DNA from 2 places in the Brevibacillus sp. AG genome. Region 1 is predicted to be linked to the other one. Evidence: riboswitches for the same ligand, from Rfam matches in the RefSeq annotation. Region 1 holds a riboswitch; the other holds the start of a gene.

Region 1 (6,012 bases):
TCGTGGTAACGTACACAGAAAACTTTGGGTGGAAAAAATTGTTTCAAATGGTGCCGATTGCAGGTATTTTGTTCGGGGCGTATTTGAACCGTTCAACCGTACAGGATGTCGCCGAAGCGGGGATGATGCTGTACCGCAAACGGCGTATCCTGGAGCGGCTGCGAGAGGGCGAAAAGAGCGAGGAAATTACTGAGCCCACTCCTCAGCAGTAAGAGCGTAGAGGAGATGGTCCTCCCATACACCGTTAATTTGCAAATAGCGTAACGAAAGCCCTTCCTGGCGAAAACGGTTTTTTTCCAAGACGCGAATGGAAGCTTGATTGCGAGGCATAACAGCAGCTTGTACTCTGTGCAGCCCAGCATCCGTTAAAGCAAAGCGGAGGGCGAGATTTACTGCTGATGTCGTATAACCTTTGCCATTGCACGCCTGATCCATAAAGTAGCCAATCGTCGCATTTTGCCATGCGCCACGTGCGACATTCGACAACGCTACACGTCCAATCATCTTTCCGGATTCTCGGGAGAATACGCCGAAAGCATAGGCAGTACCACGTTCAAAATCAATCTGCGCTTGTGAAATTTGTTCTTGCTGTCCTGTGAGTGTCAGAAATGAAGCGGGGCGGATTGGTTCAAATGGTTGGAGAAAGTCATGATTACGCAGCCGAAGCTCTAGGAGCTCGGCTGCGTCTTGTTGTTGGAGAGGCCGTAAGAGAATCTCGTCCGTATGTAGTGACATGAGATCAATCCTCCTTAAAAAGTTGGATTGATAGTATAGCATGTGCCAGAGTATTTGGGAAACATCAATTAGCCGAGCAATTCAGCAAATGACACCCCAAATGCTTTGCACGTTTCCACTTCTTTTGCAGTAGGAGAAAGCTCGATTTTCAAACCTTCCAAAGGAGTTTCCGCACCACGCTCGCTCGCCTTTTTCAGCAAAATATCAACAGCTGCACCGACATGCTCGTAAGCGGAGTCGCAAGAGCCAAAAGCAACAACCTTTTTCCCGCTGAGGTCAATATTGTCCATTTCCTCATAAAAATCCAGGCATTCGTCTGGCAGTTCACCGTCGCCCCATGTGTAGGCACCAAGCAAGATTCCGTCGTAAGCTTCGAGTTCTTTTGCGTTCGCATCCATCACTTCTTTTATCTCCAGCTCAGCACCAGTTGAACGAATACCTTCTGCAATTGCTTCAGCAATTTCCTGAGTATTCCCTGTCATGCTCGCGTATACCATCAAAATGCTCATAAAACGTAAAACCTCCAATTCAGATAATGAGTATCATTCTCATCAATAAAAATAATGAAAATGAGAATCGTTGTCAATAACTTTTTTCTTATTGCCACGTTTCATTGATTTTGGTAGAGTTAAATAAAATTATAATAATGTACTCTAAATAGAGGTGCGCCGAAGAAGAGTAAGTCTTTTCGCAATCTGCCAGGGGGCAGGAGAAGGAAGAAAGGCTAAAGCGCCGAAGCTTATGCTATGCCCCTACGTAGCACAGGCTGGGGTGTCTCATGAAAAATGATCATCCTGTCACAAGGGACCTAAAGTCTTTTTGTGGAGCGCTATTTATGATTTGCTTCTGTAGTAGTAAGAGCAATGAGATAGCGAATGCACTCATTGCTTTTTTTGATTTACTATGCTGTTATTTTGAGGAGGATGTAACCATGAACATGATGGATGCCAACGAAATTATCGCGTTTATTCAAAAAAGCGAAAAGAAAACACCAGTGAAGGTATATGTGAAAGGGAACCTGGAGGGAATCGACTTTGGTGCGAGCTCCAAAGCTTTCATTACTGGTCCTACTGGTGTTGTTTTTGGTGAGTGGAAAGAGATTGAGCCAGTGCTCGCTGCTAACGCAGACAAAATTGAAGATTATGTGGTAGAAAGCGACCGCCGCAACTCCGCCATTCCATTGCTGGATACAAAAGGAATTCAAGCACGTATTGAACCAGGCGCAATTATCCGTGACCAAGTGACAATCGGTAACAATGCGGTCATCATGATGGGTGCTTCCATTAACATCGGCGCAGTTATCGGTGAAGGTACGATGATCGACATGAATGTTGTTGTAGGTGGACGTGGAACCATCGGGAAAAACTGCCACATCGGCGCTGGATCGGTTATCGCAGGCGTTATCGAGCCACCATCTGCACAGCCAGTTGTTGTCGAGGACGATGTTGTCATCGGAGCAAATGCTGTCATTCTGGAAGGTGTTCGCGTAGGAAAAGGTGCTGTCGTTGCAGCGGGTGCTGTCGTGATTGAAGATGTACCCCCATACGTAGTAGTTGCGGGAACGCCTGCACGTGTGATCAAGCAAATCGATGAAAAAACTCGTTCCAAGACAGAGATCAAGCAGGAGCTACGTCAGCTGTAAGGGAGAGAGTGCACATGGACTGGCGTTCGCTCGATGAACAATATATCGTCTCCTCTTACAAAAGACTTCCGATTGCCATAGAAAAAGGCGAAGGAAATTACTTGTACGATACGAATGGAAAGAGCTACCTCGACTTGTTTACCGGACTCGCGGTAAACGTTTTGGGGCATTCTCATCCGCGCATTGTACAGGCTCTGCGTGAGCAGGGAGAGCGCTTCTTGCATATTTCCAATGTATTTTTAAATAAGCCAGCTATTCGTTTGGCCGAGCGTTTGGTTGCGAACAGCATTAGTGGAAAAGTGTTTTTCACCAACTCTGGTGCAGAGGCTACAGAGTCTGCGATCAAGCTGATTCACAAATGGACGAAGAACGAGGGAGCAGGTCGTGAAGGCATCGTTGTCTTACGCAACAGTTTTCACGGGCGAACACTCGGAGCAGTGCGTCTGACGAGGCAGGCTCACGTCTATCAAGACTTTCCTCAGCCGGCTTTTCCTGTTTATGAACTGGATGTGGAAGACACGGAAGGATTGCGAGCGATTTGCCAGGAAGCAAGACCCGCTGCGGTCCTCATGGAGCCAGTCTTGGGTTCTGGCGGTGTCGTGCCGTTAACGGAAGCGTTCTTGCGAGAGGTAGCTGCGATCTGTGAACATGAAGGCATGCTCTTTGTCATGGACGAGATCCAGACAGGAATGGGCAGAACAGGAAAGCTGTTTGCTTATGAGCATGCAGGCGTAACGCCAGACCTGATCCTTTTTGCCAAAGGCATAGGGGGAGGGCTTCCCCTCGGCGGTGTCATCGCTGGCCCAAGGCTGATGAACCAGTTCAAACCGGGGGATCACGGAACGACTTTTGCACCATCGCCACTGTCTGCTGCCCTAGGGAATGTCGTGTTGGACGAATTGCTTGATCCAGCCTTCAGCGCTCACGTAGAAGAAGTGATTGCGTACCTGTGGTCGGGCTTGGAAGCGCTGCGAACGCGTCTTCCAGATCAGCTGCAATCCCTTCGCGGAAAAGGCTTAATGGTTGGAATTCCGCTCTCTTCCACCCCGGAAGAGGTAAGCCACTTGCAGCAAGCATTGCTTGACGAAGGAATTCTCGTTGACGTGACGCAGAAAACGATTGTTCGTCTGCTTCCGCCACTGACGTTGACAAAAGCCGATGTGGACCGTTTCCTTGCTGTGTTTGAGGAGCAATTAACAGCAAGAACAGGTACGAAAAAGGAGGCGTAGACCATGACGACTTCCTTGTTTTCACAAATTCGCCGAGACTTGCACCAAATACCGGAGCCAGGCTTCGCTGAAGTGAAGACGCAACAATACTTGCTCGATTATTTGAAAAAGCTGCCCCAGGAGCGAATCGAGATCAAAACGTGGCGGACAGGCATTTTGGTCAAGCTGGCAGGAACAAAGCCAAAACGATTAATTGCCTGGCGTACGGATATGGATGGCCTGCCGATCGTAGAGGAAACGTCCTATCCGTTTCGCTCGCTTCATGAAGGATTCATGCATGCATGCGGTCATGACATGCATATGGCAATTGCTCTTGGCCTCCTGACGCATTTTACCGAGCATCCGATGGCAGATGATTTGCTGTTCCTCTTCCAGCCGGCAGAAGAAGGTCCTGGCGGTGCGGAGCCGATGATGGAAAGTGAAGAGTTTGCGGGGTGGCGACCGGACTGCATTTTTGCCCTGCATATCGCGCCAGAATATCCGGTCGGTCATATTGCGACGAAGCCAGGAATTTTGTTTGCCAACACTTCTGAGTTGTACATTGATTTGGTTGGCAAAGGGGGGCATGCAGCCTTCCCGCACAAGGCGAATGACATGGTGGTTGCAGGAAGCCATCTTGTGACACAGCTTCAATCGATTATTTCGCGCAATATGGATCCATTGGATTCGGCTGTCGTAACGATTGGCAAGCTGGAGAGCGGGACGAAGCAGAACATCATCGCAGAGAAGTCCAGGCTAGAAGGGACCATCCGAACCTTTTCGATGGAATCGATGGCAATCGTCAAGAGCCGCATTGAATCTCTCGTAAAGGGAGTGGAAATAGGCTTCGATTGCCAGGCAACAATTGACTATGGGGTTGGCTACTGCCAGGTTTACAACGAGGAGCAGTTAACGACAGACTTCATGCAATGGGTACAGGAACAATGTGAAGAAGTAACTCTTATCACCTGCAAGGAAGCCATGACCGGAGAAGACTTCGGTTACTTTTTGAAAGAAATTCCCGGCTTTTTGTTCTGGCTGGGTGTGCAAACGCCGTACGGCTTGCATCATTCTAAAATTGAGCCGAACGAAGACGCGATCGAAGTTGCCATTCGACTGGTCTCCCGGTATTTTACATGGCTTTCGCAACAGGAGTAGCAGGTGTCAGGAACAAAAAAGAGTGGCTGGATAGCCGCTCTTTTTTCTGTGTCATTCCCAGCCGTATTTTCGTCAAGAGTAAGAAGTAGTTACTAACATCTCTGTGCATAAGTCTTTCTTCCTAAGGTTTTTGTGCTTGTGGATAATGTGGATATTGTTGAAAAAACTTATCAGGGCAGCACAACTATTTCCTTTTCCAAACGTATAAACTAGAGAGAAGAAATTTCGGAAAAACAAGCGCTGCCGCGCACACATACAGGAGGATTATTGACATGAAAAAAGCATGGTTATCGGCCTTGTTGGCGTTGACTGTAGCAGCAGGGGTAGGGAGCACTACTGCGCTGGGAGAGGGTGCAATGCGCGTATTTTTCGGTGCGGAAACCGTAGCGAGTGAAATGCCAGCATCCAAGGCCGAATCGATAGAATCAATAGTGAACAAGCTCGGTGGTTTCGCCGATTACGATCAGCAATCTGGCAAATTGCAAGTGATTAAGCCAAACGTAAATATTATTGTGGTCGAAGGAATTCAGCAGACCCGCAATAAAAATGTCGTTTTCAGCAACCCTGTCAAAGGATACAGCGACAAAAATGTGCCTCGTACGTTTAACGTGTTCGTAGAGGTTGATGACGCGCCTGTAGCTAAAGACTTGCGCATGCAACTTGTGTTGATCGGACCGGACGGCAAAGAAGTGTCTAAAGGGAAGGAATGGAAATACTCCACACAAAATGCAAACAGCTTCTATTTTTCTGAGCCTTTTGTATCTACGAAACTCGAAGCATACGGCACTTATAAAGTACAAGTTCAAATGAAATCCGAGAAATTCACTTCTTATGTATCCGTCGGTGAAAATACATTTACAGTTGGGCGTTAAAAATTATGGCTTGGATGCGTTTCCACTTTGCATGTCCCCGTGCTATAATATACGGAAAAGCCAATATACTTGGTAATAGCAAGTACATGAAAGAAAGGAACGATGGGAGCGAATGGAGACAAATCCCCCGCGATCGTCCACAGATCTAGAAGGCCCGAGTATACGCATTGCCTGGAAAGATGAGCAATCCATTCAGGCAGAGTGGAGCATGACGAAGGAGTTCGAGCAAGAAATAGAGCGAAAGTTTGCTATTCCTTTTGCTGAACTGCCTTTTGTCCTACGCCTTTTTGATGTGACGTACCGCAAAGAGATCCGAAATGATGGCACTGACCTTTACACTGATTTTGATATCAACCACCTCTCTTCCGAATGGATTTTGTACGGAGTGACGCAAGGA
Region 2 (6,012 bases), on a different contig from region 1:
CCACCGTTTGCTGCCACTGCTCCTGCGGAGTAATGGCAGCGGGCTGGTCGCCTTCCTGAGATCCATAGCTTCCGAACTGGGAGTGGTTCCCCCCTTCTATGGACATGTACACGGTACGCTCCGGCAAGTATTGCTTGCTCTCCTCAAACTTTTCTATATGGATCACACCGTCGCGAGATCCGAGTAAAGACAGCACAGGCAAATTCACCTTCTTCAAGTTCCCCTGACTATTCGGATACGCTCCCAGCAAAAATACTCCACTGATTCGGTCCGGATGGTTTGCTGCGAATTGAGCTGCCATAGTACCACCGAGCGAATGTCCTCCGATGACAAACGTTTTATTCGGGTACGCCTTTAATACTTGTGTGGCTCTCGTCATATCACTTACAGCCAAATTCAGCGGCATTCGTGCGAGAAAAACATGGTAGCCGTAGCCTGCCAAAGCACGGGCAATCGGTGCATAACTCTCCGGTTTGACCAGTGCTCCTGGATATAAGATGAGTCCCGGCTCGCGTGACTCCCCGCCTTGGAAAATAATCCAGTCATTCGTATCCATGACCGTAATCCCTTCACCACCTTGCATGGCCGTTAATGCTGCCTGATCGGGTTGATAGGGTTGCAAATACCATATCGCCAGACAAATCGCTCCAAGTGTCACCAATACGAGTGCCTGAAACCATTTTTTGCGTGCTTGACTCATCCTACCCACCTCGTTTCCGTTCCCATGTATAGTTCTATATATTATGTCTCAAACCTAGAAAAAAACCGTCAGAGACAAAATCCCGACGGTGTTGGTAATGGCTCCATCAGCCTTTTTCCTTCTGTCGCTCCCGAAAACGGCGCACCTTCATCAGGTTTCCGCACATTTTGTCATCACACCAGCGGCGCACCCGATTGCGGCTTTCATCATAAAACACCCAGCGGCAATCCTCGTTGTCACATATTTTGATTCGCTCCAGATGCTGCGGGGCAAGCAGCTCCGCGAAAGAAGCCGCAATTTGTGCCATGACGAGGGGCCAGCCCTCTGTTGAGCTGGATTGCTTTTGCCCGTAGACGCCCTCCTCCTCTACATACAACACCTGTATATGAAAAGGGGCCTGAGCCAAAACTCTGTTCAATTCCGCAAGGTCGTCCTCTTGGATTCGGTCTCCACGGACAACAGCTTCCAGCATACATCTCAAACGTTCGCGCAGCCGCAAAAGGGAAGCGGCACACTCCTCATTTATCGGAAGCGGAGCGGTTAGCTTGTATGTTTGTAAAAAGGATGACAGCCATTCCTGGTTCTCCAAACGATTTTCCGCACGACCAGAACCACGCCAATCCCGCCAATCACTATTTAAAAAATCGATACAAAACCAGTCCATGTTATTATCTCTCCTGACGAAACCCTACATTTTTCTCTCTTGTATGACTATACAGAATATGGTAATATCTTTTTGTAACTATCGTAATTAAGTTAACTGGTTACACTTTCATTTCTTACTGCTATTATAGCGTTTCATCAATCTGTTTCACAGACGAGGAGGAAGCGTATGAATCGGAAGGATTTGCTTTTGCATGGATGGGAATGTACGTATGACAAGGAAGACTGGTATCCACCCTTAAAAGAAGCGCTTTCCGGAGTATCAGCAGCCGAGGCCAGCTGGCGCCCTGTAGGAGAAGCAGCCAACACGATCTGGGAAAACATCAGCCACCTTCTTTATTACAAAGAACGCCTGTTGCATCGTCTATTGGGCACTGAATTTCCTGGCTCGGCTGAGACGAACGATGATACCTTCATCCCGTCCGGCGGTCCGGATGACGAAGACGCTTGGCAAGCTACCCTCTTGCGCATGGAAAGCGTCCATCGCCACATTCATGAAAAGCTTTCCTTGCTGACGGATGAGGATTTAAACCAGACGGCTACTTATACGCCCATTTACCAAACCGTGATGAGTCTGGTCCTGCATGATGCGTTTCATACGGGACAAATTGTCCAAATTCGCAAGTTACAAGGCTCTTGGCCTGCCAGACGCTCATTTGAATAACAAAATTTCACATTGATTAATCATAAACAATCCTTTATAGTTGATAAATCACATAATTTCATACATGTTATCCTCATCTTTCACGGTGAGGATAGAGGTCGCGGCTTTTATATCATCCTGTACGAGATTCAGAGAAAATCAATGACTCCAGGTAAGGAAAATCCGCCGAAGCTCATATCGCGTCTCTGTGCGATTGGGTTGGGGCTGTACTCGAAAGGGGCAGAACTGTCACGTTTGCATGCCAAGCAAGCGTGGTGAGCTATCTTCAGTGAAGGCTTGGTGGGGATTGGATGATACCGCCCTATGCCATTTTTTTGGCTATGGCGGTTTTTTCGTTTCCGACCTTCCTTCTCAAAAATCAAGAAAGGTCGTGCAAGTAGCTTATGTCACAAAATCAATTGCAACGTGGTTTAAAAGCCCGACACCTGACGATGATCGCCATCGGCGGCTCGATTGGGACGGGATTGTTTCTCGCGAGCGGAGGCTCGATTCATTCCGCCGGACCTGGTGGAGCTTTAGTTGCCTATCTCGCCATTAGTATCATGGTTTACTTTTTAATGACCAGCTTGGGGGAAATGGCGGCCTTCATGCCTGTTTCTGGTTCGTTTTCGACGTATGCCACACGGTTCGTCGATCCATCTCTCGGCTTTGCTCTCGGCTGGAACTACTGGTACAACTGGGCCATTACCATTGCCGTCGAGCTGTCAGCTTCCGCACTCATTATGAAATATTGGTTCCCGGATACCCCAGCGATATTGTGGAGCGCTTTGTTCCTCGGATTGCTGTTTGCCTTGAATCTCCTGTCTGTGAAAGCCTATGGAGAATCTGAATATTGGTTCGCCTTGATTAAAGTAGTAACGGTAATCGTCTTTATTATTGTTGGTGTGTTGATGATTTTTGGCATTATGGGCGGCCAAGCAGTCGGCCTCCAAAATTTCACCAAAGGCGACGCGCCATTCAATGGCGGCTTCATGGCCCTGCTCGGTGTCTTTATGATTGCCGGATTCTCTTTCCAAGGGACAGAGCTGGTTGGTGTCGCAGCTGGGGAGAGCGAAGACCCTGCCCGCAACATTCCGAAGGCCATCCGTCAAATTTTTTGGCGCATCCTGCTCTTCTACATCCTCGCTATTATGATCATCGGGTTGTTGGTTCCATACGATAATCCAAATCTGATCAGTGGCGACATTACGGATATTGCGATCAGTCCGTTTACGATTGTTTTTGAAAATGCCGGATTTGCTTTTGCAGCATCCGTCATGAATGCCGTTATTCTTACGTCTGTATTGTCTGCTGGAAACTCTGGCATGTACGCCTCTACACGCATGCTGTGGAACTTGGCGAAAGAAGGAAACGCACCAAAATGGTTCGCAAAAGTAACAAGTAACGGCGTACCGATCAATGCCTTGATCTTGACTGCGCTCATCGGCGCCCTTGCTTTTCTGTCCTCTCTGTTTGGGGAAGGCGAAGTGTACGTCTGGCTTCTGAATGCTTCCGGTATGTCAGGCTTCATCGCTTGGCTGGGAATTGCCATTAGTCACTACCGTTTCCGTAAAGCGTTTATCGCTCAGGGTCGTGACTTAAGCGAATTGCCTTATCGGGCAAAGTGGTTCCCGTTTGGACCGATTTTTGCCTTCATCATTTGCTGTATCGTTATTATTGGGCAAAACTACTCTGCATTCATGGGTGGAACGGTTGACTGGTATGGCGTCCTGGTCTCTTACATTGGCCTGCCACTCTTCTTAATCGTTTGGCTCGCTTATAAAATTACCAAAAAGACCGAGCTCGTCCCTCTTGAACAAGTAGACTTCAGCATGGATGAGCACACGAAATAATCGAAGAAATAAGTACGGACTTCCGTTATCTAAACGGGAGTCCTTTTTCATGTTTGCCGGCATATTAAAAACTGCCCAAAAATTGCCGATAGTATAGACAAGAAGCCATTGAGATCCGTTTCCTTCCGTTCTCACAACTCATACCAGTCATCTGATATAAGGTAACCAGATCTCCTACCATCACGACTGAACATGAATCCATGTGAGGAGAGTAGAACATGCACATCCAATCGAATACCCGCTACCTAACCCCCCAGCTTTCAACTAACCAACTTGCACCCAAAATGGTGACAGGAACTCGTCTAGGATTGCCCGAGCACGATACAGTAGACCTTCGTTCTCACAAGGCACGCGAGCTCCCTGCTGGTGTCATCGAGCATCATAGTGTCCAATTTTTCTTTAACACAGAGATTAATGAGCGTTTGGATAAAATTTTTGCAGATAAACCACCCGAGGCTCGCAAAGCCTTTGACCACATCCTGGAGCAAAACTTTTTCAACTCCCCATCCACCTACACCGATGAAGAAAGAGCTGCTTTGGTAGAAGTCGGTCTAACCCAAGGCAAATATTTGGCAGACCAATACATGGCTGATGAAAATGCTGCTGAATTTTTGGATACCCTCCATTTGCTCGCTGGCGTTGCCAAAACACGAAAGGTTGACCCTGCAACCGGCAGTGTCAGCTACTTAGAGCTTCCGCAAAAACCACATGGGGCGCCGAGCGACTATGTTAACCCGTCCAAGCTGATGGAGCGGTATGACCCGGAAGCCTACAAAAAAATGCATGCGGCTACCAATCAAACAGAGAAAGTAAGCATGCTGATTCAATTCGTCAAAAAGCTACAACATCGACCAGACTGGATCTCTCAATACCGGAACGAACAAGCTACGCTTCTTTCCGATTTAAAAAATACGAAAATCACTAACCGCTTTGAGATTGTAAATACAAAGGACGCCACTGAATTTGTTCGTCAAATGAATACGCTCGCTGAAAATGCTTCCTTTTCTACCTTCACACCATTGCTTCAAACGAATCTTGCCTCTTTTATGAAGATCTTGACCAAGAAAACAAGTTAACTACACAAAGATGATGGTCACAGCCTCCTCCCGAACTTCCCTGGGACTGGGGCTCTTTTTTTGGTGTAGTTGATGGACATACTAACCCGTAAAGGAGGGGACGAACATGTATGACAATCGCGAAAACGACCTGCCTGATTTCAAACAACTGGATGACAGACTGATCGCTCAACCTCCTACTAGCCCCATAATCGCAATCCGTACCAATCTAGACAAGGAACCAAATGACGTCGACAATCCGTATGTGCAGCAAGACTCTACACCCACTGGACAAAATAAGGGGGAAACAAATGACTGATCGCAGCTCAAAGGAAAAACCGGACATGGGTTATAACGGAAGCAATATGCATGGTTATTCCCTTACAGCAAAGGAAGGGACATCGGAGCAAACTGGAAAGACGGCTGCGGCAAAAAAAGAAAACAGGGACAAAGAATAGTTCTTTCCCCGTCACGATGAACAAATCCCCTTTGGGGAAACAAGCAGATGCTCACTTTGCCTGTTTTTCTGAAGGGGATTCTTTTGGATTTCTGACCAAGAACATGGTGAAAGAACATTTTCTTATTGACGAAACTCTATTGGAAATATATACTTTTCATGGATTTGATAATGAGAATCGTTATCATATTCTTGTATATATGATCAGGAGGTTGCCCCATGAAATCCAGGCTCTTCAAACACATTTACAGCACAACATTAGTCACTTCTCTCCTCACAGGTGGCGCCCATATGGCTCTGGCCGCACCACTCGTGGCCACTGCTGAACAGACGGATGTTTCCCCTTTGTCGCTAGATTTCGCAGTCGAACAGGCAATAAAGAACAGCGTTGATCTGGAGGTGCTTCGGCTTGACTTAGATATTACAAAGTACGAAACATCCATCACATTGAGAGAAAAAGCAGAAATCAAAAAAGCCGACATCATGTCGCTAGCTGATGCAAAAAAGAAATTCGAAGACGCTGCCAAAGCGGTCAAAGAGGTGGTTGTCGATGAAGTCGCCCTGAATACGCAAAAAAACACCATTCAATTGCAGGTGCAAAAAGCATTCTTCGAAGCCCAATCACTAGACGCCAAAATCAA

The links. Region 1 has a riboswitch for lysine ahead of dapD (2,3,4,5-tetrahydropyridine-2,6-dicarboxylate N-acetyltransferase). Riboswitches for the same ligand answer to the same signal wherever they lie in the genome.
Region 2: it holds a riboswitch for lysine, as region 1 does, so the genes downstream of both, POF51_RS20980 (amino acid permease) here and dapD (2,3,4,5-tetrahydropyridine-2,6-dicarboxylate N-acetyltransferase) in region 1, are expected to answer to the same signal.

Annotation. Positions count from the first base shown of each region.
Region 1 is NZ_JAQMYO010000002.1:238,726-244,737, forward strand. Features, by position in the region: gene POF51_RS06090 (EcsC family protein) at 1-212, shown strand, start outside; gene POF51_RS06095 (GNAT family N-acetyltransferase) at 187-735, opposite strand; gene POF51_RS06100 (flavodoxin) at 804-1,244, opposite strand; lysine riboswitch at 1,386-1,575, shown strand; gene dapD (2,3,4,5-tetrahydropyridine-2,6-dicarboxylate N-acetyltransferase) at 1,667-2,377, shown strand; gene POF51_RS06110 (aspartate aminotransferase family protein) at 2,392-3,606, shown strand; gene POF51_RS06115 (N-acetyldiaminopimelate deacetylase) at 3,610-4,743, shown strand; gene POF51_RS06120 (hypothetical protein) at 4,718-4,852, opposite strand; gene POF51_RS06125 (hypothetical protein) at 5,016-5,615, shown strand; gene POF51_RS06130 (DUF4912 domain-containing protein) at 5,728-6,012, shown strand, end outside.
Region 2 is NZ_JAQMYO010000007.1:456,032-462,043, forward strand. Features, by position in the region: gene POF51_RS20965 (alpha/beta fold hydrolase) at 1-700, opposite strand, end outside; gene POF51_RS20970 (CGNR zinc finger domain-containing protein) at 807-1,364, opposite strand; gene POF51_RS20975 (DinB family protein) at 1,533-2,027, shown strand; lysine riboswitch at 2,112-2,297, shown strand; gene POF51_RS20980 (amino acid permease) at 2,411-3,859, shown strand; gene POF51_RS20985 (hypothetical protein) at 4,078-4,935, shown strand; gene POF51_RS20990 (hypothetical protein) at 5,042-5,233, shown strand; gene POF51_RS20995 (hypothetical protein) at 5,226-5,372, shown strand; gene POF51_RS21000 (TolC family protein) at 5,591-6,012, shown strand, end outside.